4 regions of the Peribacillus sp. R9-11 genome follow, and region 4 is predicted to be linked to each of the others. Evidence: riboswitches for the same ligand, from Rfam matches in the RefSeq annotation. Region 4 holds a riboswitch; each other region holds the start of a gene.
The links. A riboswitch is a leader RNA that binds a small molecule or an ion and turns the genes downstream of it on or off. The one in region 4 is predicted to bind S-adenosylmethionine.
Positions count from the first base shown of each region.

Region 1 (8,236 bases), 1.8 Mb from region 4:
TTGGAAATCCAAGTCTAAGGATTCTTGATATTGAGGCTGTAGCGGACATTGCTCACAATGCGGGCATACCACTCATTATCGATAATACCTTTGCTACCCCATACCTTTGCCGGCCAATTGATTTTGGAGCGGATATTGTCATCCACTCTGCTACAAAATGGCTCTTGGGAAATGGAACCACCTTAGGAGGCATCATCGTGGATGGGGGCAAATTCGACTGGAACTCACCAAACTACCCTGGCTTTACGGAACCGGATCCAAGCTACGATGGGATTGTATACTCTGAAGCAGTCGGCCCTGCTGCCTTTATCACAAAAGCTCGTGTGCAATTACTTCGTGATTTAGGGCCGACGTTAAGTGCTCAAAGCGCGTTCCAGTTTACGCTGGGGCTAGAAACGTTGCATGTGAGAATGAAAGAGCATCTTTCGAATACTAAGTCTGTTATTCAATATTTGGAAAATCATCCTGCTGTGAACTGGGTTTCGCACCCTAGTAATGGAAGTCACCCTGATAAAGCGCTGGCGGATAAATATTTGCCTAAGGGAGCAGGATCTGTTGTGACTTTTGGAATTCAAGGTGGACGCGAAGCTGGAGCAAAACTTATCAATTCGGTAGAGTTATGGTCGCATGTAGCCAACGTAGGGGATGCTAAAAGTTTAATTATCCACCCTGCTAGTACGACCCATCAACAATTGAATGATGTAGGTTTAGCAAAAGCGGGTGTAAGTGCTGATCAAGTGCGCATATCGATTGGTATTGAAAACGTAGAGGATTTAATAGAAGATTTAGAGCAGGCAATTGAAAAAGCGACGAATATTGTCTCCTTAACTTCTAAAACTGTTTAATAAAAAAGACCTGTTCATTCTTTCCTAGAAATATTATACATTGCGCTCCTTTTTTATCTATGATAAAATTTCTCCATACTAAAGAACTTAATGATGTACAAATATTCTATATATTAGCTCTTATCAAGAGAGGTGGAGGGATGTGCCCGATGAAACCCGGCAACCGACAAGGAAATTTCCTTGGAAAGGTGCCAATTCACACAAAGTTTAATCGCTTTGGAAGATGAGAGAAAGGCCTGCTTTTTCACCTGCCTTTCTGCTCATGCAGAAAGGTTTTTTCTATTTAGTTTGGGAAAACCTTTACATGTATAGCAATATTGAAAAACGGTTTTAAATCATATTTACAGGCTGATAATGAAGATAAATCAACTAAGTTCATAGGTTTTATTGGATAAAAGAGGTGAGTATTAATGATTACATTGACAAAAGTTAGTAAGCTATTCCGAACAGGAAAAGGAAGCAGTGACACGATTAAGGCTGTAAATAATGTTAATGTTGAAATAAATAAAGGCGAGATTTTCGGTATTATTGGCTACAGCGGAGCAGGGAAAAGTACTTTGATCAGGATGCTTAATGGATTGGAAACACCAACAGAAGGATCCGTTGTGGTGGCTGATAAAGAAATTTCCAAAATCAAAGGTGCTAAGCTACGTAAAGCTCGACAAGAAATCAGCATGATCTTTCAACATTTTAATTTATTATGGTCTAGAACCGTTCAGGAGAATATATCGTTTCCTCTAGAAATTGCAGGGGTTTCGAAAAATGAGCGTATCAAGCGTGTGAATGAATTAATTAAGTTAGTTGGGCTTGAAGGAAGAGAAAAGGCATATCCTTCGCAATTAAGCGGAGGGCAAAAACAAAGGGTCGGGATTGCTAGGGCTCTTGCTAACAATCCTAAGGTGCTACTGTGCGATGAAGCGACGTCTGCTTTAGACCCGCAGACAACCGATTCAATACTTGAATTGCTTGTGGACATCAATAAGCGTCTTGGTCTAACGATTGTTTTGATTACACATGAAATGCACGTCATCCGTAAAATTTGTCACCGCGTTGCAGTAATGGAAAGTGGTCAAGTAGTTGAACAAGGACCTGTCCTGGAAGTCTTCAAGAATCCGAAAGAACAAATGACGAAGCGTTTCGTTCAACAGGTAACAGAGCCTGAAGAAACAAAAGAAACAATGGAACACTTGCTGGAACGCTATCCAGCAGGAAAAGTAATTCAATTGACGTTCGTAGGAGATCATGCAGAGAGTCCGTTAATTACTAGGCTGGTACGTAACTTTGAGTTGGATGTCAATATCGTTCAAGGAAAAATATCTCAAACTAGAAGTGGTTCATATGGAACGTTATTTATCCACCTTGATGGCAATGAGGATGAAATGCTCCGCGCAATCGAATTCATTAAAGCACAGCATGTAGGCGTGGAGGTGATTACTCATGCTTGAAGAATTATTACCGAATGTATATTGGGAAGACATTATTGAAGCAACAAAAGAAACACTTTATATGACTAGTATCTCAGTACTAGCAACCTTTTTTATAGGCATACTATTAGGGCTAGTCCTGTTTTTAACAGGGAAAGGTAACTTGTGGGAAAATCGGGTAATTAACACGACCATGAGTGCTATCGTTAATATTTTCCGTTCCATTCCATTCCTTATTTTAATTGTGTTGCTCATACCTTTCACAAAATTGCTTGTCGGTTCTATGATCGGTGAGGATGCTGCTTTACCAGCCCTTATTATCGGGGCGGCACCATTTTATGCACGTATGGTTGAAATCGGCCTCCGTGAAATCGATAAAGGTGTAATTGAAGCGGCTAAATCAATGGGAGCGAAAACGAGCACGATCATTTGGAAGGTACTTCTTCCAGAATCGATGCCAGCATTAATTTCAGGGATTACGGTAACATCGATTGCATTGGTTGGGTATACCGCAATGGCAGGGGTTATCGGTGCAGGCGGGCTTGGTAATCTGGCCTATCTAGACGGCTATCAAAGGACTCACAATGACGTTACACTTGTAGCGACGATTGTTATACTAATTATCGTCTTCATTATTCAAATTATTGGAGATGTGATTACATCTAAATTAGACAAAAGATAAAGGGAGATGAATAGGATGAAAAAGTTTTTAGGATTTGCATTAGTACTTGTTTTATCGATTGCTCTTGCTGCTTGTGGAACCGATAAGGACAACAGCGGCAGCGATACAGAAAAGGAAACGAAAAAATTAGTTGTAGGTGCATCCAATGTTCCGCATGCTGAGATTCTTGAAAAAGCTAAACCTCTTCTTGAAGAAAAAGGAATTGAGTTGGAAATTAAACGGTTCCAAGATTATGTTTTACCGAATAAGGCTTTAAACGATAAAGAATTGGATGCTAACTACTTTCAACACATTCCATATTTAGAGGGGCAAATTAAAGAAAATGGATATGACTTCGTTAATGCTGGTGGAATTCATATCGAGCCGATTGCTCTATATTCAAAAAAATATAAAAGCATTGATAAACTTCCGGAAGGCGCAACAATTATTATGAGCAGCTCTGTTGCTGACCACGGACGTGCGTTATCTCTATTAGAAAAAAATGGCCTGATTACATTAAAAGAAGGCATCGATAAAACGACAGCTACAACAAAAGACATTGTTGAAAATAAGAAAAAACTTAAATTTGATGCTAATTATGAAGCAGCTTTACTTCCGAAAATTTATGAGAGTGGCGAAGGGGATGCCGTTCTAATCAACTCTAACTATGCGATTGACGCTGGATTGAATCCGCTTAAAGATTCAATTGCTATTGAAGACTCTGAATCACCATATGTGAACGTTATTGCTGTTAACAAAGGTGATGAAAATAAAGAAGAAATCAAAACGCTAGTAGAAGTATTACATTCTAAAGAAATTCAAGATTTTATTCTAAAGGAATACAAAGGTGCAGTCGTACCAACTAAATAATTTATGGTAAAGAACGACCTGGAAATCTTCAGGTCGTTTTTTGTTTAAAGATGAAAACACAGGGTATAGAATTAATAGAGTAATAAAGTAATTCACAAATTTGAAAGGATGGTTCACTATCAATACTTTAGATTTAAATGTAACAAGCGAAATGGAAAAAGCGATGCAGTTATCACATGGGATTGGCTATAATGAGTACAGCAGAAATTTAGACCTCCGTATCGAGGTTGAGAAAGAACGAGATAAGGAACATGAAAAGTGCAACAAAATGGTCATTGACCTACAACGTAAAATTCACGGTTAAGCATATAAAAGAGTCTTTAAAAGATCGGTCTGTAGAGGTAAAATGATAAGTGGTCTAGAAAATAAGGGTTTCCTTATTAGATTAACTTACATAGCACCTAGCAGACCTTTTTTTCTTTAACAAAGGTAATATGTACCTTCCAATTAAGATTTTTTAGACATATATTAATAAGAACGAAGGTTTGTTGAATAATAAGTTTTAAATAAGAAAAGCTAAAATAAGGCTCTATTTGCTGTAAATAGCCTATAACAGTAGGGTTTGTAACAATAGGACAGGTTTTCATCATGAAAGAAGTGGAAACCCCTATCTATATTAGTTGATTCCAAATTGGATTTGTTATAAAATTGGAATGAGAATAAAGTGAGAATGCTTTTATGAAAAATAAATAGTAAAGAAAGTAGTTTTTACTTTCTGGTAATAAAATAGGAATTAGTTCACGGAGGTATTATTATGTCAGCTTCTACATTAACGGTTAAAGATCTTCACGTATCAATTGAGGGTAAAGAGATTTTAAAAGGGGTTAACCTTGAAGTAAAAGGCGGAGAAATCCATGCAATCATGGGACCAAATGGAACTGGTAAATCCACTTTATCTTCAGCAATTATGGGTCACCCTAAATATGAAGTAACAAGCGGCAGCATCACATTCGATGGTGAAGACGTATTGGAAATGGAAGTTGACGAGCGCGCTCGTGTTGGTCTTTTCCTTGCTATGCAATATCCAAGCGAAATCAGTGGTGTTACAAATGCTGACTTCTTACGTTCTTCTATCAATGCACGTCGTGAAGAAGGCGATGAAATTTCATTGATGAAATTCATCCGTAAAATGGACGAAAAAATGGCATTCCTTGAAATGGATGAAGATATGGCGCAACGTTATTTAAATGAAGGATTCTCAGGCGGAGAGAAAAAACGTAACGAGATTCTTCAATTAATGATGATTCAGCCAAAAATCGCTATTTTAGATGAAATTGACTCTGGGCTAGATATCGATGCTCTTAAAGTCGTTTCAAAAGGAATCAACGAAATGCGCGGAGAAGACTTTGGATGTTTAATCATCACTCACTACCAACGTCTATTAAATTACATCACTCCTGATTACGTACATGTAATGATGCAAGGCCGTGTTGTAAAATCAGGCGGGCCTGAACTAGCTGCACGTTTAGAAGCAGAAGGTTATGATTGGATCAAACAAGAATTGGGCATTGAAGACGAAACTGTTGGCGAAGAAGCGTAAGTAGGAGGATTTGCAATGACTACAGAAACGAAATTACCGTTTGAACAAGAGGACATAAGCTCTTATTCAACTAAAAATAATGAGCCAGCTTGGCTATCTGAGCTTCGAATTCAAGCGTTTTCTGAATTAGAAAAGCTCCCAATGCCAAAGCCGGATAAAACAAAAATCGATAAATGGAATTTTACTTCTTTCAAGACTCATACAGTTGAAAGTGAAACTTTTGCCTCTTTAGATGAGCTTCCGGAAGAAATTAAATCCATCATTGAAGGAAATGAAAACTTATACATTCAACGCAATAATACGCCGGCACATATTAATTTGTCAGCAAAAATAAAAGAACAAGGCGTTATTTTCACGGATATTTTTACAGCGGCTCGTGACCATGCTGAGCTCGTACAAAAATATTTCATGAAGGACGGAGTTAAAATAGATGAGCACCGTTTAACAGCATTACATGCTGCATTAGTTAACGGTGGTGCATTCCTTTATGTTCCAAAAAATGTAGAGATCAAAGATCCAATTCAAGCAGTATTTTTGTTGGATAACCCTGAAACTACACTTTTCAACCACGTTTTAATCGTGGCAGAAGATAATAGCTCTGTAACATATGTAGAGAACTACTTCTCAAGCCTTGAGTCTAACGAAGGTATTGCTAATATCGTAACTGAAGTATTTGCAAATGCGAATGCCAAAGTGGAATATGGAGCTGTTGATACCCTTTCGAAAGGTTTTACGACATATGTTAACCGCCGTGGAGTTGCAGCACGTGACGCTCGTATTGAGTGGGCACTTGGCCTAATGAACGATGGAAATACGATTTCAGATAACACAACATATCTAATGGGCGATGGCTCTCACGGTGATACTAAAACCGTTGTAGTCGGCCGCGGGGAACAAAAACAAAACTTTACGACAGCCATTATTCATTATGGCAAACGCTCTGAGGGCTATATCCTTAAGCACGGTGTTATGAAAGACGGCGCATCCTCCATTTTTAATGGAATTGGGAAAATTGAGTATGGTGCTACAAAGGCCAATGCTGAACAAGAGTCACGCGTACTGATGTTAAGTGAAAAAGCACGCGGAGACGCCAATCCAATCCTTTTAATTGATGAAGATGATGTAACGGCTGGGCATGCAGCTTCTGTCGGACGTGTTGACCCGCTTCAACTTTATTATTTAATGAGTCGTGGTATTACTAAAAAAGAAGCAGAAAGACTTGTCATTCACGGATTCTTGGCCCCTGTTGTTAACCAGCTTCCAATTGAAGGAGTTAAAAAACAATTAGTAGCGGTCATTGAAAGGAAAGTACAGTAATGAACCCATACGAAATTCGTAAGCTTTTTCCGATATTAGATCAAGAAGTCAATGGTCAGCCATTAGTTTATTTAGATAGTGCTGCAACCTCTCAAAAACCGGCTGCAGTGATTGAAGCGATTGAGCAATATTACCGCGGATACAACTCGAATGTTCACCGCGGGGTGCATACACTTGGAACAAAAGCTACGGATGCGTATGAAGGTGCACGTGAAAAGGTGCGTAAATTCATTAATGCTTCTTCTACAGAAGAAATCATTTTTACAAGAGGAACAACAACTTCTTTAAATACTGTAGCAAGAAGTTACGGTGGAGCAAATGTAAAAGAGGGCGACGAAATTGTTATCTCTTACATGGAGCATCACAGTAATATTATTCCGTGGCAGCAGTTGGCTAAAGAAAAAGGTGCTGTACTGAAATATATTCCGCTTCAAGAGGATGGAACGATTTCCCTTGATGATGTGAGGGCTACAATTACAGATGCAACGAAAATCGTTTCCATTATGCAGGTTTCCAATGTGCTTGGTGTTATCAACCCTGTGAAGGAAATCGCAAAAATTGCCCATGAACACCATGCTGTCATGGTTGTGGATGGGGCACAAAGCACTCCGCATCTAAAAGTGGATGTTCGTGATTTGGATTGTGATTTCTTTGCCTTCTCAGGTCATAAAATGGTCGGTCCAACAGGTATCGGCGTTTTATATGGTAAAAAAGAACTTCTTGAAAAAATGGAGCCGATTGAATTTGGCGGAGAGATGATTGATTTTGTAGGTTTGTATGAGTCTACATGGAAAGAACTCCCGTGGAAATTCGAAGGTGGTACCCCAATCATTGCCGGCGCCGTTGGCCTTGGGGCTGCAATTGATTTCTTAGAAGAAATCGGCTTGGATAATATTGAACGGCATGAACATAAACTTGCAGCTTATGCAATGGAGAAAATGTCTGCAGTTGAAGGACTGACTATTTACGGTCCTAAAGATGCAGAAAAGCGTGCGGGTGTAATAACCTTTAATATTAATGACGTTCATCCACATGACGTCGCTACCGTTCTTGATGCAGATGGAATTGCTGTCCGTGCCGGTCATCACTGCGCACAGCCATTAATGAAATGGCTTGACGTATCATCGACAGCAAGAGCAAGTTTCTATCTCTACAACACGGAAGAAGATATTGATAAGCTTGTGTCCGGGCTTGTTAAAACGAAGGAGTATTTCAGTAATGTCTTTTGATAACTTAGATACACTTTACCGTCAAGTCATTATGGATCATTATAAGAAACCACGTAATAAGGGTATGCTAGAAGATGGTAGCATGACAATCGATATGAATAATCCAACTTGCGGCGATCGGATTCGTTTAACGATGAAGATTGAAGATGGCAAAGTCAGCGATGTTAAGTTCGATGGTGATGGTTGTTCCATTTCCATGAGTTCAGCTTCTATGATGACTCAAGCCATTAAGGGCAAAGACGTTGATACCGCTCTAGCAATGTCCCAGACATTTTCCTTAATGATACAGGGAAAAGAGTATGATGATGAGATCGACCTTGGGGATATTGAAGCCCTTCAAGGAGTTTCTA
Region 1 covers NZ_CP133763.1:5,214,679-5,222,914, reverse strand. Annotated here, with positions in the region: gene RE409_RS25460 (O-acetylhomoserine aminocarboxypropyltransferase/cysteine synthase family protein) at 1-845, shown strand, start outside; SAM riboswitch class I at 963-1,075, shown strand; gene RE409_RS25455 (methionine ABC transporter ATP-binding protein) at 1,256-2,290, shown strand; gene RE409_RS25450 (methionine ABC transporter permease) at 2,283-2,951, shown strand; gene RE409_RS25445 (MetQ/NlpA family ABC transporter substrate-binding protein) at 2,967-3,800, shown strand; gene RE409_RS25440 (YuzK family famiily protein) at 3,901-4,104, shown strand; gene sufC (Fe-S cluster assembly ATPase SufC) at 4,555-5,340, shown strand; gene sufD (Fe-S cluster assembly protein SufD) at 5,356-6,657, shown strand; gene RE409_RS25425 (cysteine desulfurase) at 6,657-7,886, shown strand; gene sufU (Fe-S cluster assembly sulfur transfer protein SufU) at 7,876-8,236, shown strand, end outside.
Region 1: linked by a shared signal. The riboswitch ahead of RE409_RS25455 (methionine ABC transporter ATP-binding protein) and the one ahead of RE409_RS06105 (methionine biosynthesis PLP-dependent protein) in region 4 are both predicted to bind S-adenosylmethionine.

Region 2 (8,236 bases), 2.0 Mb from region 4:
CTGTAGCTTTCCAGAAATTCAAAAGGTAGTCGAGACTGAGAAAATTGGTGTGTGTGTCGACTCCCATGATCCCCGTTCTATTGCGGACGGAGTCAATTATTTATTAAAACATCCAGAAAAAAGAGCGGAAATGAGCAGCAACTGTCTGAATGCCCGCCTTAAATACAATTGGAAACAAGAGAAAGAAATCTTCATCCAAATCTATCAATCAGCTTAACAAAAACTAGAATACTAGAAGAAAATATGATGAGGAGTGGTTATTATGAAATTATGTACAATGGGACTAGGTTATATAGGACTTCCAACATCTTTAATGTTCGCAAAACACGGTGTAGATGTTGTTGGCGTGGATATCCATCCTGATGTTATTACTAAATTGAATAATGGAAAGCTCCATATTGAAGAACCTGGACTAGAAGAAGTGTTAGATGAAGTGCTAGATGCTAAACGATTTCGTGCTACCTTGAATCCGGAGTCTGCGGATGTTTTCATCATTGCGGTCCCAACTCCAAACAATGAAGATCAACACCAATCCTGTGATCTTACCTATGTTATGCAGGCAACTTCAAGGATTCTTCCTTTTGTTCAGAAGGGAAATGTCATCATTATCGAGTCGACGATTGCACCAAGGAGCATGGATGATCATATCAAGCCATTGATTGAGATGACAGGGCTAACGATCGGGAAAGACATCTTTCTCGTACATTGTCCGGAACGTGTCTTGCCAGGGAGAATTCTAGAAGAATTGGTTCATAATAACCGAATAGTCGGCGGCATCACAGAAGCCTGCTCCTATAAAGGAAGTCTTGTCTATGAAACTTTTGTTAAAGGGGAAATCATTCGTACGGATGCGAAAACGGCTGAAATGTCCAAGCTGATGGAAAATACCTTCCGTGATGTTAATATTGCTCTTGCGAATGAGTTGGCTAAAGTTTGCTTCGAATTGGATATCAATGTATTAGATGTCATATCAATGGCAAATAAGCATCCACGTGTAAATATTCATCAACCAGGACCAGGGGTAGGTGGACATTGTCTCGCGGTCGATCCTTATTTCATTGTCGCTAAAGCTCCTGAGACAGCTAGAATCATCAAATTAGCCCGCGACACGAACGTTTCGATGCCGTATTATATCGTCAATTGTGTCAGGATGTTACTTGAGGGGATCCGTAAACCAAAGGTAGCGGTTTTTGGACTTGCCTACAAAGGAAATGTAGATGATATCCGTGAAAGCCCGGCCATTGATGTTGTAAATATACTAATGAGCATGGATCATGTGGAAGTATCCTTGCATGACCCACATGTCCAATCTGGGAAAATGCCAGTCGTTTCTGTCGAAGACGCTGTAAAAGATGCCGACCTGATTCTTGTCTTAACCGATCATAATGAATTTAAAGAAATGGATTATGATAAACTATCGAACAAGATGGCTCATAAAATGATTTTGGATACTCGGAATTGCATTGATGCTAATAAACATAACATCCAAATTGCCAACTTAGGCAATGTATTCGAATATAAAACAGAACATTTGAAAGAAGTAAGGAAAAAAATGATTATCTAATAAACAACTGATTCTGCAAGGCCGGATATGATAGGGATATAAAGGGTGTTGACTCAGTCAGCACCCTTTATAGTTGTGCAACATGTTAAAAAAATCATTTGAAATAATAATAGGGATCGGATAATTATTATATGTTCTGTAAATATGACTTCCTATGGGACATGGGAAGAGCAGAATTGGTTGGCTTGGCGCCACCTTCTCCCTATTTATAGGTGGCGGACCAAGAGGGAGTGGAATCATACGTATGAAAAAAGTATGATGAACTTTCTAGTTTATTATATTGGCAAACAAGGCTGTAGAGGATTTGGCTCAGGAGACCTTTGTCTGGGCTTTTGTGAAACAAAGGGGATAAGACACCAGCTGGAACATAGGAGACAGCCTCTTGGCTGTTTTTAATTCAAAAATACTGGCGCTTCAGGTTAATGTGGCTTTTACAGGAGTAAGATCGTGATGGCCGATTTATCGTTTAGATTAGTCAGTTTATAAAGAAAGGACCAAGCAAGTTTCGCTTGGTCCTTTTGTTTTCTATTTATTAAGATTAAGCAGTCGGACCGCCAAGTTCTTCAATTTCACTTGGAACGTTTCCGAATTTTTTAAAGTTTGCACGGAATTGAGCAGCAAGAGCTGTTGCTGTTTGTTTATATGCAGCAGGATCTGCCCAAGTCTTGATTGGTTGAAGCACTTCGTCAGGAACACCAGGAACATGAAGTGGAATATCCAAACCGAAGATATCGTCTTTGATAGTCTCGATGTTTGCTAATTCGCCTTCAAGTGCTGCTTGTACCATTGCACGAGTGTAAGCAAGTTTCATACGGCTACCAGTTCCGTATGCACCGCCAGTCCATCCAGTGTTGACAAGGTATACTTTTGCGCTATGCTCGTCAATTTTATCTCCAAGCATTTCAGCATAGCGTGTAGCAGGAAGAGGTAAGAATGGTGAACCGAAGCATGTTGAGAATGTAGCTTCTGGTGAAGTTACGCCTCTTTCAGTACCAGCCAATTTACTTGTGTACCCACTTAGGAAATGGAACATTGCTTGTTCTTTAGAAAGTTTGCTGATTGGAGGCAGTACGCCTGAAGCATCAGCAGTTAAGAAAATGATTGTATTTGGGTGTCCTGCGATACTTGGGTTCACGATGTTATCAATCGCTTGCATTTGGTATGCAGCACGAGTGTTTTCTGTTAATGAACTATCATCGTAGTTTGCTTCACGTGTTTCCGGATCAACAACTACGTTTTCCAATACGGCACCGAAACGGATGGCATCGAAAATTTGCGGTTCTTTTTCACGTGAAAGGTTAATTGTTTTTGCATAGCAGCCGCCTTCGATGTTGAATACACCGTTAGAAGACCAGCCGTGCTCGTCATCACCAATCAGTTTGCGATTAGTGTCTGCAGATAAAGTTGTTTTACCAGTACCAGACAGTCCGAAGAATAAAGCGACATCTCCTTCACGTCCTACGTTAGCAGAGCAATGCATTGGAAGGATTCCAGCCTCTGGAAGTAGGTAGTTCATGATTGAGAAGATCGATTTTTTCATTTCACCTGCATATTCCGTTCCACCGATTAAGATAGTACGGCGTTCAAATGAAACGATGATGAATGTTTCGGATTGAGTTCCGTCCACTTCTGGATCTGCTTTGAAATTAGGTGCAGAAAGAATCGTGAATTCTGATTCGTGACCTCTTAGTTCTTCTTCATTTGGACGGATGAACAAAGTGTGAGCGAAAAGATTATGCCAAGCATATTCATTTACAACTTGGATAGGAAGACGTGATGTTTCGTCCGCGCCAGCAAAACCTTTGAAAACAAAGATCTCTTCTTTTGCTTTTAGGTAGTCAACTACTTTATTATATAGTTTATTGAATACTTCTTCAGAGATTGGTTGGTTTACGGAACCCCAATCTACTTTGTCTTTCACAGAAGCTTCGTCTACGATATATTTATCTTTAGGTGAACGGCCAGTATATTTGCCTGTTTCAGCTTTTACTGCGCCAGTTGATGTCAGAACGCCTTCGTTTCTGCTTAATACTTTTTCAACCAATTGGGGAACTGAAAGTTGAGTTTGTACATTATTTCCTGCCAATAATTGGTGTAACTCATTAGAAACATCTACAGAATTCATATATGAGGTACCTTCCTTTGTTTTAAGTTTTTATATTACAATTAGTATAACACATTCACTTAAATAGTCTATACTATTTATTTTTTTTTGTGATATTTTTTATATGGTTTCCTTAATCATTTTTTAAAATGCGTTATGAACCGAGTTCGGGTTCCTGCATATACTTGAATGGAGGAATCTGAACTGGGTGGTGTAATTAGGAAGAAAGCCCATTATCAAGATTAGAATCTTGATCGAATGGGTCTCGTTTCAGGAATATAAAAAAGGTTTTATTCTTTTAATTAATAGGAAGAAATTAAGAAAAGAACAACTTGCTATTACATCAAAAGGCAAAATCCTAAAAAGTTATTATGCGGTTCGAAGTCAGATTTTTCAAGTTCTTTTATCTATGGTAATTTTCTACATTTTCGTTTGTTTTCTACATCGAAAATCCAATAATGACAGAGGATTAGCACATTTTTTATCGTGAAAGCTGTGATGGGGAAAAATGTTCTTTTTCGAAAAGCATTGACAGATTCCGACCAAATACGATAATATCTTAAATTGTACGGATTCTCTTATCCCGAGTTGGTGGAGGGACAGGCCCTTTGAAACCCAGCAACCTGCCATATTGAACTTGACTCCAAGATCAATCGCCGAAAATAAAGCGATAGTTCTTCAAGGAATAGTGGTGATGGTGCTAACCTGAGCAAGGTAAAAAACCCTTGAACGATAAGAGTGAAAGGATAGATGACAGAATTTTAAACCTTTCCTCATTTGCCAGGGAAGGTTTTTGTGTTTTTTAGTAATTCTGTGTCTATAGTTGAAGCTAATAAGGGAAAACGAGTTCCGTAAAAAAATCAGGCTTTTGCCTACAACATACTAACTTCCGAGGAGGAAATATGATGTCAAAGAAACGTCTATTTACTTCTGAATCTGTTACAGAGGGCCATCCGGACAAGATTTGTGATCAGATTTCAGATTCCATTTTAGATGCTATCCTTGCTAAGGATGCAAATGCACGTGTTGCGTGTGAAACAAGTGTAACAACAGGTCTTGTACTTGTTGCTGGTGAAATTACAACGTCCGCTTATGTGGATATTCCACGTATCGTTCGTGATACGATTGCAGGAATTGGTTACACACGTGCGAAATACGGTTTCGATGCTGAAACTTGTGCCGTATTGAGTTCTATTGATGAGCAATCTGCTGATATCGCAGCTGGCGTAGACAAAGCGTTGGAAGCTCGTGAAGGAAATATGTCAGATGAAGAAATCGATGCAATCGGTGCAGGGGACCAAGGGCTTATGTTCGGTTTTGCTTGCAATGAAACAGAAGAGCTTATGCCACTTCCGATTTCATTAGCTCATAAACTTTCATTCCGCTTGTCTCAAGTTCGTAAAGATGAAACGCTTGCTTACTTACGTCCTGATGGTAAAACACAGGTAACCGTGGAGTATGATGAAAATAATCAACCTGTAAGAGTTGACACAATTGTTATTTCAACACAACATGATCCAGAAGTAACTCTTGAGCAAATTCAAGCTGACTTAAAAGAACATGTGATTAAAGCAGTTGTACCAGCTGAATTAATCGATGCTGGGACTAAGTACTTCATTAACCCAACTGGCCGTTTTGTAATTGGCGGACCTCAAGGGGATGCTGGTCTTACTGGACGTAAAATCATCGTTGATACGTACGGCGGATACGCTCGTCACGGTGGCGGTGCATTCTCCGGTAAAGATGCTACAAAAGTTGACCGTTCTGCGGCATACGCTGCTCGTTACGTTGCGAAAAACATCGTAGCTGCTGGCCTTGCTGACAAAGCGGAAGTACAATTGGCATACGCAATTGGTGTGGCAGAGCCTGTATCAATCTCGATTGATACATTCGGAACAGGAACAGTAAGCGAAGAAGTACTAGTTGATCTAGTACGCGCTAACTTCGACCTGCGTCCAGCTGGTATCATCAAAATGCTTGATCTTCGTCGCCCAATCTACAAACAAACAGCTGCTTACGGACACTTTGGCCGTACAGATGTTGATCTTCCTTGGGAACGCACAGATAAAGCTGAAATTTTAAAAGCACAAGCGTAATCAAATAAAAGTAAAAGGTGCCTCGCAACTAGCGAGGCACCTTTTTCAATTGTGAAATGGATTAAATTTGTCGACTAAGGGAATAATTCAAGAAATCCTATTTAAACCAGCCATTTAGTTTTTTTTACTCGTGAATTATGTAGTTTTTTACTCGTGAATTTTAGTTTTACTCGTGAGTTTTAGTTTTTACTCGTGAGTTATGCAAGTTTACTCGTGAGTTTACATGAATTATTTAATGCGTTCTGCATGTTTATAGTATTGTCCTTTTTCAGCATATTCTCGGACGATACGTTCCATATCCTTGCGATCTTCATCGTTAATTTCGCGTACGACTTTAGCTGGACGGCCGAATGCCAATGTGTTTGGTGGTATGACTTTGCCTTGGGGAACAAGACTTCCAGCACCGATAAAAGCTCCTTCCCCGATCTCTGCTGCATCAAGTACAATCGACCCCATGCCGATTAGAGCTCCTTTACGAACTTTGCAGCTATGTAAAATAACCTGATGGCCGATGGTTACTTCGTCCTCAATAATTAATGGATTATTTGGACTTTGGTGAAGAACGCTGTTATCTTGTACACTTACTTTATTACCGATTATTGTAGGGGCTACGTCGCCACGTATAACGGTATTAAACCAGATTGACGTTTCGTCGCCGATTTTCACATCACCTGTCACGACTGCATTTTCAGCAATATAAGCGCTTTCAGAGATTTCAGGTTCTTTACCTTTAAATGGATAAATAATCATTTTTAATCATTTCCTTTCCGAAGTAGATGTTTTTATGTATTATTTTAATATACCGTATGTAAATAGACTTGGCTATTTATAATAAAAATGTAGAACTTGTTAGACTTCCTTTTTGTCGAAAATCATGAATATGGTTATAATTTATATATATTATTTTTCAGCTATCATTGATCGTATACAACAAGAGAAAAGTGAAAGGGGGATTTCGAATGTGGAAATGGGAGACAGAAGGAGACGCAAAAGGCGTCATTGTCATCATTCATGGGGCAATGGAGCATCACGGCCGATATAAGTGGGTAACACAAATGTGGCTTTCAGCCGGATATCATGTTGTCATGGGCGACCTTCCTGGGCAGGGGATGACAACTCGCGCCTACCGGGGACATATCGATTCCTTTGACGAATATTTAGACGAAGTAAAAAGCTGGATAGAAGATGCCTTCGAATATTCGCTGCCAGTCTTTTTGCTTGGACACAGCATGGGTGGTTTGATTTCAATACGCTTACTTCAGGAAGAAGAGTGGGATATTGCAGGGGTGATTTTATCTTCACCATGTCTGGGCCTCGTGACGAAGCCCCGCAAGTTCTTAACAGCCATTTCGCATGGTTTGAACCTCGTGATGCCTAAGTTCAGAGTCGATTCCGGCTTAACTCCTGAAATGGCTACGAGAAGTTCTGAAGTCCGTGAATCAGATAAAAATGATACATTATACATTACAAAGGTTTCGATTCGCTGGTATCGTGAGCTTGCACAGGCTATGAAGGATGCATTTGAAGAGATTCCTGAATTTCAGGATGTGCCTCTTTTGTTGATGCAAGGCGGAGATGACCGAATCGTGAATAAAAAGGCGGTTCGTGAGTGGTTTAATTATAACTTGGCTAGTGAAAAACAATACAAAGAATGGCCAAAACTGTATCACGAAATCTTCAACGAACCAGAGCGGGATGACGTATTCCAATACGCATTGAGTTTTGTTGAAAATCGTTTAAAAATATTAGGGTATGTTGTTTGAAGGTACATACTGCTGGATAAATATAAAAAGCTGCTGAAGCGATTATCAGCAGCTTTTTTGTTTTATCCAGCGTTTGTAAGTAATTCGTTCGACTTAATGACGGGTGCCCAATAAGTAACCGGATACATAAATTGGTTCAAGTGTGTAAGCTCTTTTTTATTGGATAAGGCAGCAGACAAAAGGTAAATTGATTTGAAGCTTAAGTCATTCGCGAATAGGTCTAAGAGGGTCGCCTTCATATTCATGATCTCTTCATTTCCTTGAGTGGAAATCACTAAATCGAGTTGAGGCAGGAATTTATCAAAATGATTTTCAAACTGTTTCAGGTCTTCTACCGTTGTTTGTTTCTCTGTTAATGAGTTAAGGGAGCTGACAAATTCTCCATATTCCTCACTTGTGTCTCGTTTGATTTTTTCAGTCAATATATCTGTCAGTATTGCAGTCGACAAATGTTCCATTTTTCTGCACCTACTTATCTGTTTTTAATCATTATAATAGTTATAGACTAAAAATTCAAAAAGTTCTGTTTGGTAATATTTTAAGATGATTTGTTTGCAATAAGAATAGTATCCCTTTAACAAGGGGATGAATATATCTCAACTTATCTAAGGGGAAAGGTGTTCAAAGTAAATGTAATCTAGAGCGAATTTAGTAATGACTGCTTTTTTTGTTCATTCTTATCAGGAAGTTTGCTTTAACAAAGAGGAAA
Region 2 covers NZ_CP133763.1:5,000,453-5,008,688, reverse strand. Annotated here, with positions in the region: gene RE409_RS24240 (glycosyltransferase) at 1-217, shown strand, start outside; gene RE409_RS24235 (nucleotide sugar dehydrogenase) at 263-1,564, shown strand; gene pckA (phosphoenolpyruvate carboxykinase (ATP)) at 2,103-3,689, opposite strand; SAM riboswitch class I at 4,244-4,407, shown strand; gene metK (methionine adenosyltransferase) at 4,571-5,764, shown strand; gene RE409_RS24220 (gamma carbonic anhydrase) at 5,993-6,511, opposite strand; gene RE409_RS24215 (alpha/beta hydrolase) at 6,724-7,527, shown strand; gene RE409_RS24210 (hypothetical protein) at 7,590-7,985, opposite strand.
Region 2: linked by a shared signal. The riboswitch ahead of metK (methionine adenosyltransferase) and the one ahead of RE409_RS06105 (methionine biosynthesis PLP-dependent protein) in region 4 are both predicted to bind S-adenosylmethionine.

Region 3 (8,236 bases), 760 kb from region 4:
AAAGATGCCTCAAATAACAAGGCACCTTTTTCATCCATTCTATTTCTTACATAAGCTCATAGACTTCTTTTGTCTTCTTATTCACGCCATACCAACCCCAAGTAGCCTTATGCCCACTTCCCTTACTGTCATTGGCCATTTCAAACACTTGGAATATGTAATCTCCCTTTTCATCTTCACGATCATATTGAATTTGAAGCTGAGGATAGTTTTCCATGTCAGCGTAGTCTTTCACCAGATTTTCCGCCTGAGCTTTCGTCAATGTCTTATCTAAATCCTTGTTACTCTCGTGATTTCCTTTATCAGCTAGCTTCGATGTGGCGGGGGCCTCCACTGGCTCATCCTCTTCTTCTGACTCGGTAACTGGGTTTTCAGACTCATCCCTCGATTGCTCTGCCTCAGTGTCTTCAACTGGCTCAGCACTGGCTTCTCCAGTTTCTGAGGACATTCCAATTGCCTTTTGTACCATGAGTTTACCTTTCTCATAATTTGCCTTATATGCAGCAGCTTCTTCAAAAAACACTTGAGCCGCCTCAAAATCTTGTTCCTCGTATTTCTTCATTCCATCTGCCAAAAGGACGCAAAGTTCCATTAACTCTTTCGTCTCCCCTGTTTGGTCTTCTTTATACGCTAATTCAAATGCCTCATGGGCCTCTAAATAATTTTCCTCTTCCACCTGACTTTTTCCTAGCTCCATGTTGGAATCGTAATTCCTGGTTGTACAGCCTGAAACAATTAATGCCATCATTAAAATAAATATGAGTAATCTCTTCAAAAAGTCACTCCTCACTTTTACTGAATACACATACACTTCCATATTATTCTATAAATCTATCTTACCCGATTTTACAAGAAATATCTGACATCTTTATCTCTATCGATTTATTATGGAGAATGTTCACTTTTATGATTATATTTTTACAAATAGTGGTACATCATAGATAAACGCTTGAAAGGGTGATGAAAAAATGATGCAGGAAAAACAGACCTATCATGTGGATTTGGTCAGCGGCGATGTACTAGGAAAAAAACTTGAGGAAAATCCAAGCTTTACTATACACGCTACAGTCGAAGAACTAGCAGAATTAAAGCAATGCCTAGAGGAACATCGAACAGATGACTTGGAGTCATACGCTCGTTCTCATGTACCTTATCTTCTCTATCATCATGACCGGGCAAATGATAAATACGATGAAGCTATGAAAAAGCTGTACGCCATCATATATAAATTAGGCGATGAAACAGCCCGAAAGCATATTGAAGAAATCGGCATATTGGCAGATAACAAATTCAAAGGCAACGAGGAAATCCAAAACTTTAAATAGGAGAATAATTAAACAGAACCTGAAATATCAAGTTTCTATTTTTTAAAAGAACGAGGATGAAAAAAGCATCTTCGAAAGAAAGTGATTTAACACATGGGGTACATCACGATCAGAGTGTTTGGAGTTTTACAGGAAGAAAATTATGATGGTATTAGTTTTGGAAATGCATAATCCAAAATAAAAATATACCAGAACTGTTGCATTCAATAGGTAACGATTCTGGTATATTTAACGTTTTGCGGATTACTTTACGATGAAAAATAAGGTGTCATTCACACATAAGTCTAGTGTTTTTGCTTATAATAGGTAACCGCTAGCGCTAGGGCAAGTACGGTTCCTTTAACGATGTCCATCGCGTAGTATGGGACAGACATCATAATCAGTCCGTTTTGAAGGATTCCAATCAGGACTGCACCGATGAAGGTTCCGAAGGCATTCGGTTTCCCTGCTCCTAGAACGGATGAACCAATAAATGCTGCTGCAACAGCATCCATTAAGTAAGGAGACCCGGAATTGATTTCGGATGTCATGACACGGGAAGCAAGGACAATTCCCCCGATTGCGGCAAAGAGAGCCGAAAGGAGATAGGCCAGTACTTTGTATTTATTTACCGAAATTCCAGAAAGTCTGGCAGCTTCCTTATTTCCCCCAATAATGTACATATAACCACCGTGCTTGGTATAAGTCAAAAAGATATGGGTAGCTATCACAATGACTGCCATGATCAGAATAATCCAAGGGACCTGTCCAATCTTAGCGAAAAATGGGCTGATCAGTCCTTCAGCGAACGTTCCATCAGGCATGACCATATTTTGTGAAACCGTTGCTCCTTTTGTATAGGTAAGAGCAATCCCTTGGATGATGAACATGGTCGCTAATGTCATAAGCATGTCAGGAATTCTCAATTTTACAATCATGAATGAATTTAATGCTCCTACTACAAGCGACGCACCGATTGCAGCTAATATGGCAATCAGGGTATCCTGCGAAAACCAAACAAACATCGAAATGACGATCGCATTAGCCAATGATGCTACAGAACCAACGGATAGGTCAAAACCATCCACAGTTAAGGATATCGTAATTCCAATCGCAATAATGGTCACGATTGAAATAGAACGCAGAATGTTAATTAGATTATTAGCTTGAATGAAAGATGGATTTGAAACGGCAAATATCCCAACCAAAATGATAATCGTCAAGATTGTGCCGTATTTATAGAAAAAGTCGAATAAGTCTACTTTTTTCTTCGCTTTTGTTGTCTGTGTGAGAACAGGAATCGGTGTACTCATCCTATTTGCCTCCTGTTGAGTAGAATAGTAGTTCTTCTTCATTGGTTTTGCTTGTCTCTAATTCGATGACTGTCTTTCCACCATATAACACATAAGTTCGATTAGTAATACCGATGATTTCAGACAACTCAGATGATGCATATATAATTGCCTTCCCATTTCTGGCAAGTTGGGCAATCAATTCGAATATGTCCTTCTTGGCCCCTACATCGACGCCTTTTGTAGGTTCATCAAATATGTATACATCTGCATCAGCAATCAGCCACTTTCCGATAGCGACCTTTTGTTGATTACCACCTGACAAGTTTTCAACCTTAGCTTCCTCTGAAGGGGTTTTAATACCAAGACTCGTAATAATTTCCTTCGCTTTTTTCTTTTCCGCCTTACGATCTACAAAGCTGAATATCTTGCTGAATTTTCCGACACTTGCTGCAGTCAAGTTCGTTGCAACTGATTCCTGAACAAGAATGCCTTCTTTCCTGCGTTCTTCCGGTACAAGTGCTAGACCACTTTTTACTGCATGATACGGTGTTTTCAATGAAAGCTTTCTACCATTCATCACGACTTCCCCTGTTGTGATAGCAGTATGACCGAATAGGGTTTTACACAGCTCTGTTTTCCCTGCTCCAACCAATCCTGCCAAACCAACAATCTCTCCTGCTTTTAGATGAAGGCTAACATTTTTAACTTTTTCGGCATCTGACAGTCCCTTCACTTCCAGAACAACTTCACCAATCGCAGCATTTACAACAGGGAACTGTTCATCCATTGTTTTCCCAAGCATTCCCTCGACCACTTCGTTTTGGGTAATATCCGCTACTTCTCGACATGCAACACTTTTCCCATTCCTCATAATCGTAATTTCTTCACAAATTTCAAAAATCTCTGGAAGACGATGGGAAATAAAAATGATGCCAACGCCTCTTTGCTTTAATTCATTTACAATTCGAAATAGTTCTGACGTCTCCGTATAACTTAACGGAGCAGTTGGTTCGTCGAGGATCAGGAATTTGCATTCCGTCGAGACTGCTCTTGCAATCAGAACCATCTGTTTTTCAGCCAAGGTAAGATCTCTCACCAGCTTTTTCGAAGAGACACCAATTTTCATCTCTGCCAGGATATAAGTGGCTTTTCTATGCAACTCTTTCCAATGGACCATCTGTTTTTTGCCCATGTTTTGCACCGTATCATTCAACATTACATTTTCCCCAACAGTTAAATAAGGAATGAGTGCCGTATCTACTTCCTGATAAACAATTTGAATACCTTGTTCCTGTGCAGCCTTCGGTGAACGGATATCCTGCTTCTTTCCATCCAGAAAAATTTCACCTGTATAATGGGCATGAGCGCCCGATAAGACCTTCATTAGCGTAGATTTCCCTGCTCCGTTTGCGCCGACCACTGCATGTGCTGTCCCTGATTGTACTGAAAAATCAACTTCACTAAGCGCCTTTACTCCCGGAAATCCAATCGATATCTTTTTCATTTCTAGTTGTGTGCTCATGCCCATTCCCCCTATTAAACAGACACTCTCTTCACTAGAAAGAGAGTGTCTAATGACTCTGTTTTTTACTTTTTATAATGATCTTTCAATACTTTCATCCATTCTTCTTCAAATTCCGTTGATACTCCCCATCCTTCGACAATACCGGACAAGTTGGCCATGTTGACCGCTTCTTTTGAAGCTTGAATCTGCTCTTGTGAAATAAGTGAAGCTTCTAAGTCATATGTTTGCGGTGTTTCTTCACCCGCTAATTTTTTTGCCAAAATCCTCATATTCACTGCACCAATCAATTTCGGATCGACAGCTGCCGTGTAAGACCAAGAGCTGCCTTTCGCTTGAATCTCTTGAAGATCAGCATTAGATACGTCGATTCCGTATATCTTCACTTCATCGCGGCCAGCTTCTTTAATCGCACGAGCCGCTCCAATTGCGAATGCATCCCATGTTGCGAAAATCGCATCTAGTTTGCCTTTGGGATATTTATTCAACATTGCGGCTACCGCATTTTGTGTCTGAACCGAAGTATCTGCAGATGCTACTCCGAATCTTTCGACTTCTTTAATCCCAGGATTTTCTTTTAATTTTCCCTGATACACCGCATTTCTTCTCACCATTGGTGGGAAACCATCTACCCAAAGGTATGCGATCGCTGCTTCACCTTTTTGTTCTTCTATCAATTTATCAAAAGCCAGAGTTGCCAATGCTTCATCATCCTGTGAAGTTAAGGTCACACCGTCAATTTTAGATAAGTCGCTAATAGAGTCGAATGTAACAACGCTCTTTCCTGCATCAACCAACTTTTGAACGTCATTCACTGTTGCTGCATCATCACCATGGGAGATAATATAGCCGTCATAATCTTCTTGTAAAGCCTGGGCGATTGCATCATGGAATTTAGCCGTATCGCCATTTGCTGTATACGTATCCACTTGAAAACCTAATGCTTCTCCTTCTTCCTTCGCTCCAGCTAAATATTGAGCCGTATGATCATCTCCGCCAATCTTACGAATGACTTTGATTTTGGCACCTTCCCCTTTTGCAAATCGTTCTGGAACATTTTTAAAAGATACTTTTTCATCCTTCTTTGATTCTGTTGAACTTTGTCCTGAAGAGCAGCCCGTTAAAAGCAAAGCCGAAGCTATGACCGAAACGAAAACCCTTTTAAAAATTGACTTCCTCATTTTAGTTCCCCCTTCTTTTCACTCATTAATCTTATCAATTAGGTTGGTGTAAATCCCAAAATAAAAACCTCTCTAGAATAGAGAGGTTTAATCAGCTGATTTGCAGACTTGTCCCTCTCTTATCTGTCAAAACATTTCTGTTTTGCAGGATTTAGCACCAATTCCTAATGGAACGGTTGCTGGGCATCTTAGGGCCAGTCCCTCCGCCACTCTTGATAAGAGAATATAATGTGTTACGTTTTTCGTAATTACCACTTTATAGGGATATAGTCGTAAAGTCAATAGATTTTTGAATATTTAAAATGTTTCTTATTACACTTATTTTCTTTGTAGCTTAGCCAGACGCTTTTTCTCGATCTTTTCAAGTCTTTCTAACTGACGTAGTTTCACTTCAAATAGAGTAATCGGGTCACGGTATACTTCCGGATTTTCTCTCATATGCTCCAGTGCTGCCTGATGATCTTTGATTTCAGTCTGTGTTTGTTCTATCGTTTTTTGAAGTAAGGCAAATGAACTGCGATAGAAAAGTGAGATATCTCTATCCAAAGATTTTTCAAACAATCCGAATTGTGTAAGGAAACGGTCACTGATCATCTCTGCAACATCCTGGTAGTCTTCACTTTCTAGGTACTTCTTATACCGGTTGTACATATTAGCTTTATTTTGCGGAATCGCTCCAAACAACTTCCCTGCCCCTTTAAGCAGCAATTGCGATGGGGTCCGGCGTAGTAAAATATTAACGTCTTCAATGCGGATACTGCTTGTCATCCGATCCGCATCACGGCGCCAATCATCCAAAACTCTAAAGTCTCCCGCAAGTGTAATTCGCTCTTCTTTGTACAATTCATTGAACCCTGTGCTCATCTCATCCATAAACTGTTGAATTTGTGTAAATTCCAACTGAGATGTAGCAATCCAGTCTTGAAGAGAACGGTAATATTGCGGCATAATCTTGTCTGAAATATATGCCTGAATCTGCTCATTCATTTCATCGTTCAACTGTATATGAACTTGGCTGAAATCGCTACTTTCCGTTAATGATTTAGAACATTCTCTTAGTAATTCAGGGATTCTTGAAGAAAGCTGTTTTTTCACTTCTTCTTTAATTGAACGATACGACCTTATGATATTTTCACTTTTTTCTTTTTCCAAATCTGCCAGTTGATTGACGGCTCCATTCAATTTGACTTCCATCTGCTCATTCCAAGAAATTGAGTGCTCGCATTTCCGCTCATTAGCTGCCCGTTTTTCTAGCAGGTAAGATAACGTTTTGCGAATGAATGCAAGAATCTTCTCAGATCTTCTTTCCTTCCAATTATCAGCTTGATAATTCGAATCAAGGAAGGATGAAAGGTCCTGTAACTGCTGTTTGCTGTCATAAAGTTTGGAGAACGCAAATACTTTTGCGTTCGGGAAATACGCATTCACTTTATCCCATGTTTCATCTTCCATCCGGACTGCCACTTGGTCACTGTAAATCGTATCCATCTTATTTAGTAAGAAATGAATCGGAAGTTTCGGTGCCATCATTTGAATTTCCAATAACAAATCTCGTTCACTACCGGTGAAAGGCGCTCGTGCATCGAGAACAAACATCAATCCATCGCTGCCCTGTAAATACCCTTGGAAATCAGAGTCTACACTTTTTTCCCCATTGAACCCTGGTGTATCAAGTAAACGCAGGCGATTATTTTTTAGGTAGTCACTAATAAGGGTCACGTCGACAATGGTTCCGCGCTGACGGCGTGTTTCATCCAATTCAGTTAACTCACCAACGACTTTGTGATCTGTATCTGTAATTTCATAGATTTCCAGATTATCTCCATCTTTGACACTGACAAGGGACGAATGGTCCTCGGCAGCAATACTCTCTCCAGCAAGCGACTGAATAAAGGATGTTTTGCCATTGCCTGTGCTTCCGACAAGAAGAAGATTGAAATTTTCGGTATCCTTAAGTCCGTCTACCATCCATTTCAGTTTATTGCCAACTGTTAAGTTATTCTCTTCAGCCCACTGAATAATGGAATTGAACAGTTTTTCGCCCGCTTCCAATCCGCCTCCCAATTTAGGCGATTTTGCTAACAGACTTTCTGCATCCTGAACAACCAGTGCATTAATTGTATCAGGGAAAATTTCATTCCATGACAGAACGGAAGCCGCTGCAAATAACGAAAGCTCTCCATCCGCGATTTTCAACCAATTTTCCAACAATCTCGGCACAACAGGACTCAAATCTTTGATTAAGTGTGTTCCTTCAAGCAAACCGGCATAAGCATCCCGGTAATAGACAGAAAGCTCATCCCATACATCACCTGGATGTAATTCGATGCCATCTATCAAATTATTAATGACTCTAAGCCATTCAAAGTAGGAATCTGTATATTTATAATTTTTCCAAAGTGCAACCGTCATTTTTTCAAAGCGATCCTGATCAAGGTTGTATAACGCCTCGAGAACATTTGAGAAATAATCCGGAGCCATCGATTGAGCAACACCTTGCTGGATATACGTTTTCAGCACATCAAACCAAATCATTGATTCCGTACGGATACTTTCATTCGCGGCTAAAACTACAGCACTGTTCCAATCCTTTTGTTCTTCAAAAAAGGAGCGTGCAATTGCGGTGACATTTGGGTAATCAGGTTGAAAATCGACTGCTTCCTTAACAACTTTAGATGCCAAATCATTTCTTGATTCTACTATGTAAAGAGAGAACAGCTGTAGAAGGACTTCCGTTTTCAATACCGCTTCATCCGTACTGACGGATTTATATATATCCTCAGCGGTCGAATACATCTCTAGTTCAAAATAAGCATCAGCAATATTCTTTTTCGCCCATGAACCAAGTTCACCTTCTATGTTTTCCCACTTAAAAATGGCTGCTTCATAGTCATGATGCTGGAAGTATACTTCTCCTTGAGCAAACCGAACTGC
Region 3 covers NZ_CP133763.1:505,185-513,420, reverse strand. Annotated here, with positions in the region: gene RE409_RS02480 (COG3014 family protein) at 47-775, opposite strand; gene RE409_RS02475 (hydrolase) at 969-1,325, shown strand; gene RE409_RS02470 (ABC transporter permease) at 1,610-2,617, opposite strand; gene RE409_RS02465 (sugar ABC transporter ATP-binding protein) at 2,619-4,121, opposite strand; gene RE409_RS02460 (sugar ABC transporter substrate-binding protein) at 4,187-5,302, opposite strand; SAM riboswitch class I at 5,419-5,524, opposite strand; gene RE409_RS02455 (GTPase domain-containing protein) at 5,621-8,236, opposite strand, start outside.
Region 3: linked by a shared signal. The riboswitch ahead of RE409_RS02460 (sugar ABC transporter substrate-binding protein) and the one ahead of RE409_RS06105 (methionine biosynthesis PLP-dependent protein) in region 4 are both predicted to bind S-adenosylmethionine.

Region 4 (8,236 bases):
AGTCTTGATCTGGGAAAATGAAAAGGCGGGTATTTTAATTGAAACAGACACAGATGAGTCGTTATCAAAAAATGAACTGCTTGCTATTTCAACCACGCTTGAGAGTGATTTTTATGTTAAGACTCGAATGTTTACCGGTCGCTTTCACTCTGTAAACCAAGAACTCCCTTATCACAGAAATCAGGAGAATAAGTGTTTTGACCTGGCACAATTGCATTTGCCAGATTTAAAAGTGACTGATTTGGCCGACATCATTCCTCACTCACTGATAAGTGACCAATCTGCAACGAGTAAAACTTGGTATATCAATGAAATACTCGGTAAAACCATGAATGATACTGAACTAATGAAGACGATAAAAACGTATATTGAGTGCAATTCCAATGCAACCTATGCCGCAAAGCAACTTTATATACATCGAAACAGCCTACAATACCGAATAGATAAATTTACTGAAAAAACTGGACTCGATATTAGAAACTTTCCGCATGCCTTGGCTGCTTACTTAATTCTTTTGCTGAATGATTAACTACTATTTGCAAAGTTAACAAAGGAATTATTATCCTTTTTTGTGCAGTGTGCCTATACTTTTTTCCAATTTGATAGATTAGACTATAGTTATTGGTACAAGTAATTAGGAGTTTAAAAGGAGGAATTTTCATGGCAGAGTTAGTATTAGATCATATATTTAAGGTTTATGATAAAAAAGAAACAGCTGTTAAAGATTTTAACCTTCGTGTGGCCGATAAAGAATTCATTGTTTTCGTGGGACCGTCCGGTTGCGGAAAATCGACGACTTTACGGATGATTGCGGGACTTGAAGACATTTCCCAAGGAGATTTATATATTGACGGCAAGCGGGTCAATGATGTCCCACCGAAAGATCGTGATATTGCGATGGTTTTCCAGAACTACGCCTTATATCCTCATATGTCCGTCTATGACAATATGGCATTTGGATTAAAACTCCGTAAAACGCCAAAAATGGAAATCAAGCAGCGGGTCAATGACGCAGCAAAAATCCTCGGTCTAGAAGACCTTTTAAATAGGAAACCGAAAGCACTTTCAGGTGGACAACGCCAGCGTGTGGCACTCGGTCGTGCAATTGTACGAGACGCAAAAGTTTTTTTAATGGATGAGCCATTATCAAATCTTGACGCCAAACTCAGGGTTCAAATGCGTGCTGAAATCGCAAAACTACATAAACGACTGGACACTACAACAATTTATGTCACTCATGATCAAACAGAAGCAATGACCATGGCCACACGACTTGTTGTTATGAAGGACGGTATCATCCAGCAGGTCGGCGCACCAAAAGACGTGTACGAGAAACCAGTGAATGTCTTCGTGGGTGGCTTTATCGGATCACCAGCTATGAACTTCTTTACCGGAACATTAAAAGAAGGCATCATTAAAATTGGGGAGCAAACGCTTGAAGTACCCGAATTGAAAATGAATACGCTGCGTGATCAAGGCTATATCGGAAAAGAAATTATCCTTGGCATCCGTCCTGAGGATTTCCATAATGAAGGGGCTTACATCAAGGAGTCTCCAAACACTACATTCACGGCTCAAGTCGATGTAGCTGAACTCATGGGTGCCGAAATTATGCTCTACTCGACATTCGCTGGCCAGGACTTCGTCGCGCGCATCGATGCAAAAAACATCATCCAAGCAGGCGATAATATTGAACTTGCTCTCGACATGAATAAAGCCCACTTTTTTGATAAAGGGTCCGAGCAGCGCATTTTTGCTGAAGGAGAATCACAAATGGAGTATGGCTTGAAGTTACTTTCTAATTAAATTTCATATCAAAACAAAGACCCGTTCATATGAATGGGTCTTTGTGCGTATATTTCAGCTAAGGTCTTGAACTCTACTATATCTATAAAATCTATTCCTGCACAAGTACCACTTCATCATGTCCACATTTAGAGCAGTTCATGATGTGTGGACATTGACCTTTTTGGAGCGATTGCGGGTATCCATCGTTTTGCTTAAGCGTATCTATATCCATGTATGCACTGTATGAATCAGCATAATCCATGAATTTCCCTTTATCATCAAGATCACTGCCACATTCCGGGCAATTCACATGAATTTTTCTGAGGCCGTTGCAAAGCGGGCATAAAGCCATTGTATTCCCTCCTGTTCTAGAAACTTATATACTCAATATTTGTTTATTCTATTATTTTAACACCTTAAAACACCCTCCCTAAAAACAGCGGGAGGGTGATCATAGGCAATTATTTATTAACCATGTTAGCAGGATCTACCCATGCTTTAAATTCATCATCAGTCAAGAATTCCAATTTCAACGCTGCTTCTTTTAATGTAGAGTTGTCTTTGAATGCAGTTTTGGCAATTTTAGCTGCTTTTTCATAACCGATATGTGGGTTCAATGCTGTTACTAGCATAAGAGAACGGTCAACATTTTCTTTGATTTTATCTTCATTCGCTGTGATGCCTACTGCACAATTATTGTTGAAAGAGTGAATGCCTTCTGTCAATAATTTAACAGTTTGTAGGAAGTTATAAATGATAACTGGTTTGAATACGTTCAATTCGAAGTTACCTTGGCTTGCTGCAAAGCCGATTGTTGCATCGTTACCAACAATTTGTGTCGCAATCATTGTCAACGCTTCACTTTGTGTAGGATTTACTTTACCTGGCATGATAGAGCTGCCTGGCTCGTTTTCAGGAATAGCGATTTCACCGATTCCGCTTCTTGGGCCGCTTGCCAGCCATCTAACATCGTTCGCAATTTTCATTAAGTCCGCTGCTAATGCTTTTAATGCGCCATGAGCGTAAACAATTTCGTTATGACTTGTTAATGCATGGAACTTATTATCCGATGTTACGAAAGAATGTCCTGTATCCGCCGCTATTTGTTTTGCAGAAAGTCCTGGAAACTCTTTTTTCGTATTGATCCCAGTACCTACAGCTGTACCGCCTAGTGCTAGATTCAATAGTTTTTGACTGCTTTCTTCAATCATCACTAAGTCTTTATCAAGCATCGCTTTCCAACCAGAGATTTCTTGGCCTAAAGTTAGTGGTGTTGCATCTTGAAGATGTGTACGTCCAATTTTCACAAGATCCCAGAATTCTTTTTCTTTTGCTGCAAAAGTATCACGAAGTACTTTAATAGCCGGTACTAATTTTTCAGCAACTTCCATATAGGCTGCAATATGCATAGCCGTTGGGAATGTGTCATTAGAGCTTTGCGCCTTGTTGACATCATCATTTGGGTGAAGGGTTTCGGACTCACCGTTTTCTTTTAACCATTCATTCCCTTTGTTAGCGACCACTTCATTCACATTCATATTACTTTGCGTGCCACTGCCTGTTTGCCAGACCACAAGAGGGAAATGTTCATCAAGTGTACCTTCTAGAATTTCGCCACAAATTTTAACGATGGCATTCTTTTTCACTTCAGAAAGATCACCAAGGTCATAGTTCACTTTAGCTGCCGCTTGCTTTACATATGCAAACGCACGGACTAATTCAATCGGCATTTTTTCATTACCAATTTTGAAGTTGTTACGGCTTCTCTCGGTTTGTGCTCCCCAATACTTATCAGCAGGAACTTTCACTTCACCCATCGTATCTCGTTCGATTCTGTATTCCATGTGTTCTCCTCCTATGTTTGCACTATCCACCGAAAACCTTATGTATATGAAATGAATAATGACATATTATTAATTCTTCTCTCTATACATTGTACAAACTTTATTATTTTAAAGCAAAGAAACAGAACAAAACCTTCCCTATATTTCAGAAAATCCATTTAATTAAACAAAGTCTCTTAAAGTATCTCAACACCTTATACCATCGCGTTTTTCACAATATTTAGGGGTTTTTCATTGGACCAATCATGTTTTGACAACGCTAGTCCTAATTAACCAATAAAGAATTATCGAGCAATATTTTCCCAGAATGTTCTTGACAGCACTTTATATATATAGTAAATTCAAAAGAAATTGAATAATCTAAACTCTTATCGAGAGAGGTATAGGGAATGGCCCGATGACACCTCAGCAACCTTCATTTGTTTCAAACCAATGAAAAGGTGCTAATTCCACAAGTTTGTGAACTTGGAAGATAAGAAGAATGACTCGTCCATACTTAACCAAGTCTTCTTCTTAAAGAAGACTTTTTTTTATTTTATAAAACACAAAGGAGCAGTGAAAACTATGTATAAAACAGAAACATATCTTGCTCAACTAGGTAATCGCAGTGAAACGGCGACAGGAACAGTCAATCCGCCGGTTTACTTTTCGACAGCTTTCCGCCACGAAGGAATTGGCCAATCAACTGGATTCGATTACACAAGGACAGGTAATCCAACACGTCAACTTTTGGAACAATCCATCGCCAACCTTGAAAGAGGTGACCAAGGATATGCTTGCAGTTCAGGAATGGCGGCCATTTCTACCATACTAGCCTTATTTAAATCAGGTGATGCATGGATAGTCAGCGAAGATCTATATGGTGGTACATATCGTTTGCTAGAACAAGGTTTTAAAAAATGGGGCTTACAGTGTGACTATGTAAACACTTGTTGTTTAGAGGATATCGAAAAAGCTATTACTCCTCAAACAAAAGCCATCTTTATCGAAACTCCCACTAACCCTCTTATGCAGCAAACAGATATTAGCGCTGTTGCCGCACTTGCCAAACAATTTAATTTACTGTTGATTGTTGACAACACTTTTTATACGCCGCTTCTGCAGCAGCCTATCCTGCTTGGAGCCGATATTGTAATCCATAGCGCAACGAAGTATCTCGGTGGTCATAATGATGTTCTTGCTGGACTAATCGTGGCTAAAGGTGCAGAATTATGTGATTCGATTGCCTTCCATCATAATGGAACAGGAGCGGTGTTGAGTCCATTTGATTCATGGCTGTTAATGCGCGGAATGAAAACCCTGGCACTGCGGATGGAACGTCATGAAAAGAACGCCAAAATCCTTGTAGATTATTTATCAGAACATGAATGTGTAACGGACGTCCTGTATCCCGGCAGAGGTGGTATGATTTCTTTCCGGATAATTGACGAAGCAGCGGTCAATCCATTTTTACAATCACTTTCATTAATTTCATTTGCAGAAAGTCTTGGAGGCGTTGAAAGCTTCATCACCTATCCTGCTACACAAACACATGCCGATATCCCTCTTGAAGTTAGAACTGCTAATGGGGTTTGTAATCGACTTCTACGCTTCTCGGTTGGCATCGAGGACAGCGACGATTTAATTCAAGACCTGCAACAAGCATTTGCACATGTAAAAAGGGAGGCACTACGATGACTAATCATGATTTCAGTTTTGAAACCAAATTACTTCATAACCAGCATAAATTCGATCCGACAACAGGCGGTGTGAGCGTCCCTATTCAGCACGCTTCCACTTTCCATCAAACTGATATCGATACATTCGGCAAGTACGATTACAGCAGGAGCGGAAATCCAACACGGGAAGCACTTGAAGATATCATTGCCGAGCTTGAAGATGGTACTCGCGGCTTTGCCTTTTCTTCAGGTATGGCGGCCATTTCAACAGCATTCCTTCTGCTTTCTGCTGGCGACCATATCGTCATCTCAGAAGATGTGTATGGCGGTACGTTCCGGATGGTTACAAGCGTGTTGACCCGCTTCAACATCGAGCATACTTTCGTTGATATGACGGACCTCGAAAGCGTTAAAGCGGCCGTTCAACCTAATACGAGAGCGATATACATTGAAACACCTTCAAATCCATTGCTTAAGGTGACTGATATTAAAGCCGTTTGTGATATCGCAAAAAAAGTCGGGGCATTGAGTTTTGTCGACAATACATTCTTGACACCAGCTCTGCAAAAACCGCTGAACTTAGGGGCGGATGTTGTCCTTCATAGTGCGACGAAGTTTTTATCCGGACACAGTGATGTCGTAGCTGGGCTTGCTGTCGTAAAAGATCCTGAATTGGCTGAAAGACTCGGGTCCCTTCAAAACTCCTTTGGTGCGGTACTTGGTGTCCAGGATGCCTGGCTTGTTATGAGAGGTCTGAAAACCTTGTCTGTACGAATGGAACACTCTCAAAAAGGAGCAGAAAAAATTGCAGACTACTTAAAACAGCAGCCATTAGTGAAAAAGGTGTATTACCCTGGGCTTACTGATCATCCACAGCATGCAATCCAGGAAGGACAGGCCCTTGGTGCAGGTGCAGTTTTATCATTTGAACTAGAAAGCGAGGGAATTTTCCGCTCATTTGTGAATACTGTCGAACTTCCTGTTTTTGCGGTTAGTCTTGGAGCAGTGGAATCGATATTATCCTACCCGGCAAAAATGTCCCATGCTGCCATGCCTGCTGATGAAAGGGAAAAACGAGGCATCACCAACAGCCTGCTTCGCCTCTCTGTCGGCCTTGAGAATCCAGATGATTTAATTAAAGACTTTGACGCTGCTCTTGTAAAAAGTGCAAAAGCGCATGCTATTCCAGTTAAATAAAATATATAGAAAAAAAGGGTGCCTAGAGCAACCCTTTTTTCTATTATTAGGATTTTAAATGAGGCATTCACTACGTTATTACTAAAAAAATTATAAACCTTAATTTACCCACGAGTTCTTTCATCTCCCAAAATAAAAATAAAGGCCATCGATTTCTCGATAGCCTTAACATCATTTCTTCATATTATATTTTTCTAGGAAGCGATCCACACGTCCGCCTTTTTCAGCAAATTTCTGCTTGCCGGTATAAAAAGGATGCGTATCTGAACTAATCTCTATTTTTAATAAAGGATAAGTTTGACCGTCTTCCCACTTAATTGTTTCGTTAGATTTTTTCGTAGAGCCTGTAATAAATTTATAACCACTGTTAGTATCCATAAATACTACTTGCTGATAATCAGGATGAATTCCTTGTTTCATTATTATCACCTCTTCGTAAGTATCCCTCATTTTCTGAAAAATTATTCTTAATTTCTCCCTTCATTATTCCACTAGGTTTTATCCAGCCATTCCCTTATGCGACCCAGCCTGCAGTTCATACATTTGATAGTACTTTCCTTTCAACTCCATTAATTCTTCATGTGTCCCCTGCTCAGAAATCTGTCCTTTATCCAGTACAAGAATTTGATCGGCATTTTTAATCGTGGAAAGCCTATGTGCAATGATAAAGGTCGTTCTTCCTTTCTTTAGTACTTCCATTCCTTCCTGGATAATGGCCTCTGTTTCTGTATCGATGCTTGCAGTGGCTTCATCCAAAATCAAAATCGCCGGATTAAATGCGAGCGCGCGTGCAAAAGAGATTAGCTGCCGCTGTCCTGAAGACAATGTCCCGCCTTTTTCAATAACCGGCTCATCTAGCCCTAGAGGCAGATGCTTCAGCACTTTGTCCCCGCCTACATCTTTTAATGACTTTTCAACCATTTCCCTTGTGATATCTTTATGATTAAGGCTGATATTGGAAGCTATGGTTCCAGTAAATAAATATGGATCCTGAAGGACAATTCCCATATGCTCTCTAAGTGTTTGATGAGGAATATCTAAAATATCCCTTCCATCAATCTTGATTTGTCCTTCACTACTATCATAGAAACGGAACAACAAATTCATTATTGAACTCTTTCCCGAACCAGTATGACCAACTAAAGCTACTGTCTCACCTTGTTGCGCAGAAAATGAAATGTTTTTTAACACATATTCATTTTCTTTATAGCCGAATGAGACATTTTCGAATTGCACGTTTCCTTTATATCGGGAAATGTTTTCATCACTGACTTCTAATCCCTGCTCATCCAATAAACTGAATGCCCTCTCCCCTGCAACAAGAGCTTGTTCTAGGTTAGCAAACTGATTGACAATCCCGTGAAGCGGATGAAGCAGACGACTGATCAAATCAACAATTGCATACATTAACCCTAAAGAAATAGCTGAACTTGCTGTAAGCGACATCCCGCCGAAATACCAGACAAATGCTATTAGCGCCATAACCTTAATGACACCAATCAAGTTTCCTCCCGTTAATGAATTTAAATTGAGCATTTTATTTTGATACGAGTAATGCTCCCGGTTCAATTTTTCGAAAGAATGTTTTGTCTCCTTTTCACGTCCGAATGCCTGAATGATGTTCATTCCTTGAATGGATTCATTGATCATCCCGTTAATATCACTGACTCGTTCCCGAATAATGTGATTATATTTCGAGGCGAATTTGCGATATACCTTCGTCCAGATAACGATAATGGGAATAAGTAA
Region 4 covers NZ_CP133763.1:1,269,870-1,278,105, reverse strand. Annotated here, with positions in the region: gene RE409_RS06125 (PucR family transcriptional regulator) at 1-529, shown strand, start outside; gene RE409_RS06120 (ABC transporter ATP-binding protein) at 661-1,806, shown strand; gene RE409_RS06115 (hypothetical protein) at 1,898-2,140, opposite strand; gene fumC (class II fumarate hydratase) at 2,250-3,632, opposite strand; SAM riboswitch class I at 3,998-4,111, shown strand; gene RE409_RS06105 (methionine biosynthesis PLP-dependent protein) at 4,197-5,309, shown strand; gene metC (cystathionine beta-lyase) at 5,306-6,487, shown strand; gene RE409_RS06095 (type B 50S ribosomal protein L31) at 6,659-6,907, opposite strand; gene RE409_RS06090 (ABC transporter ATP-binding protein) at 6,986-8,236, opposite strand, start outside.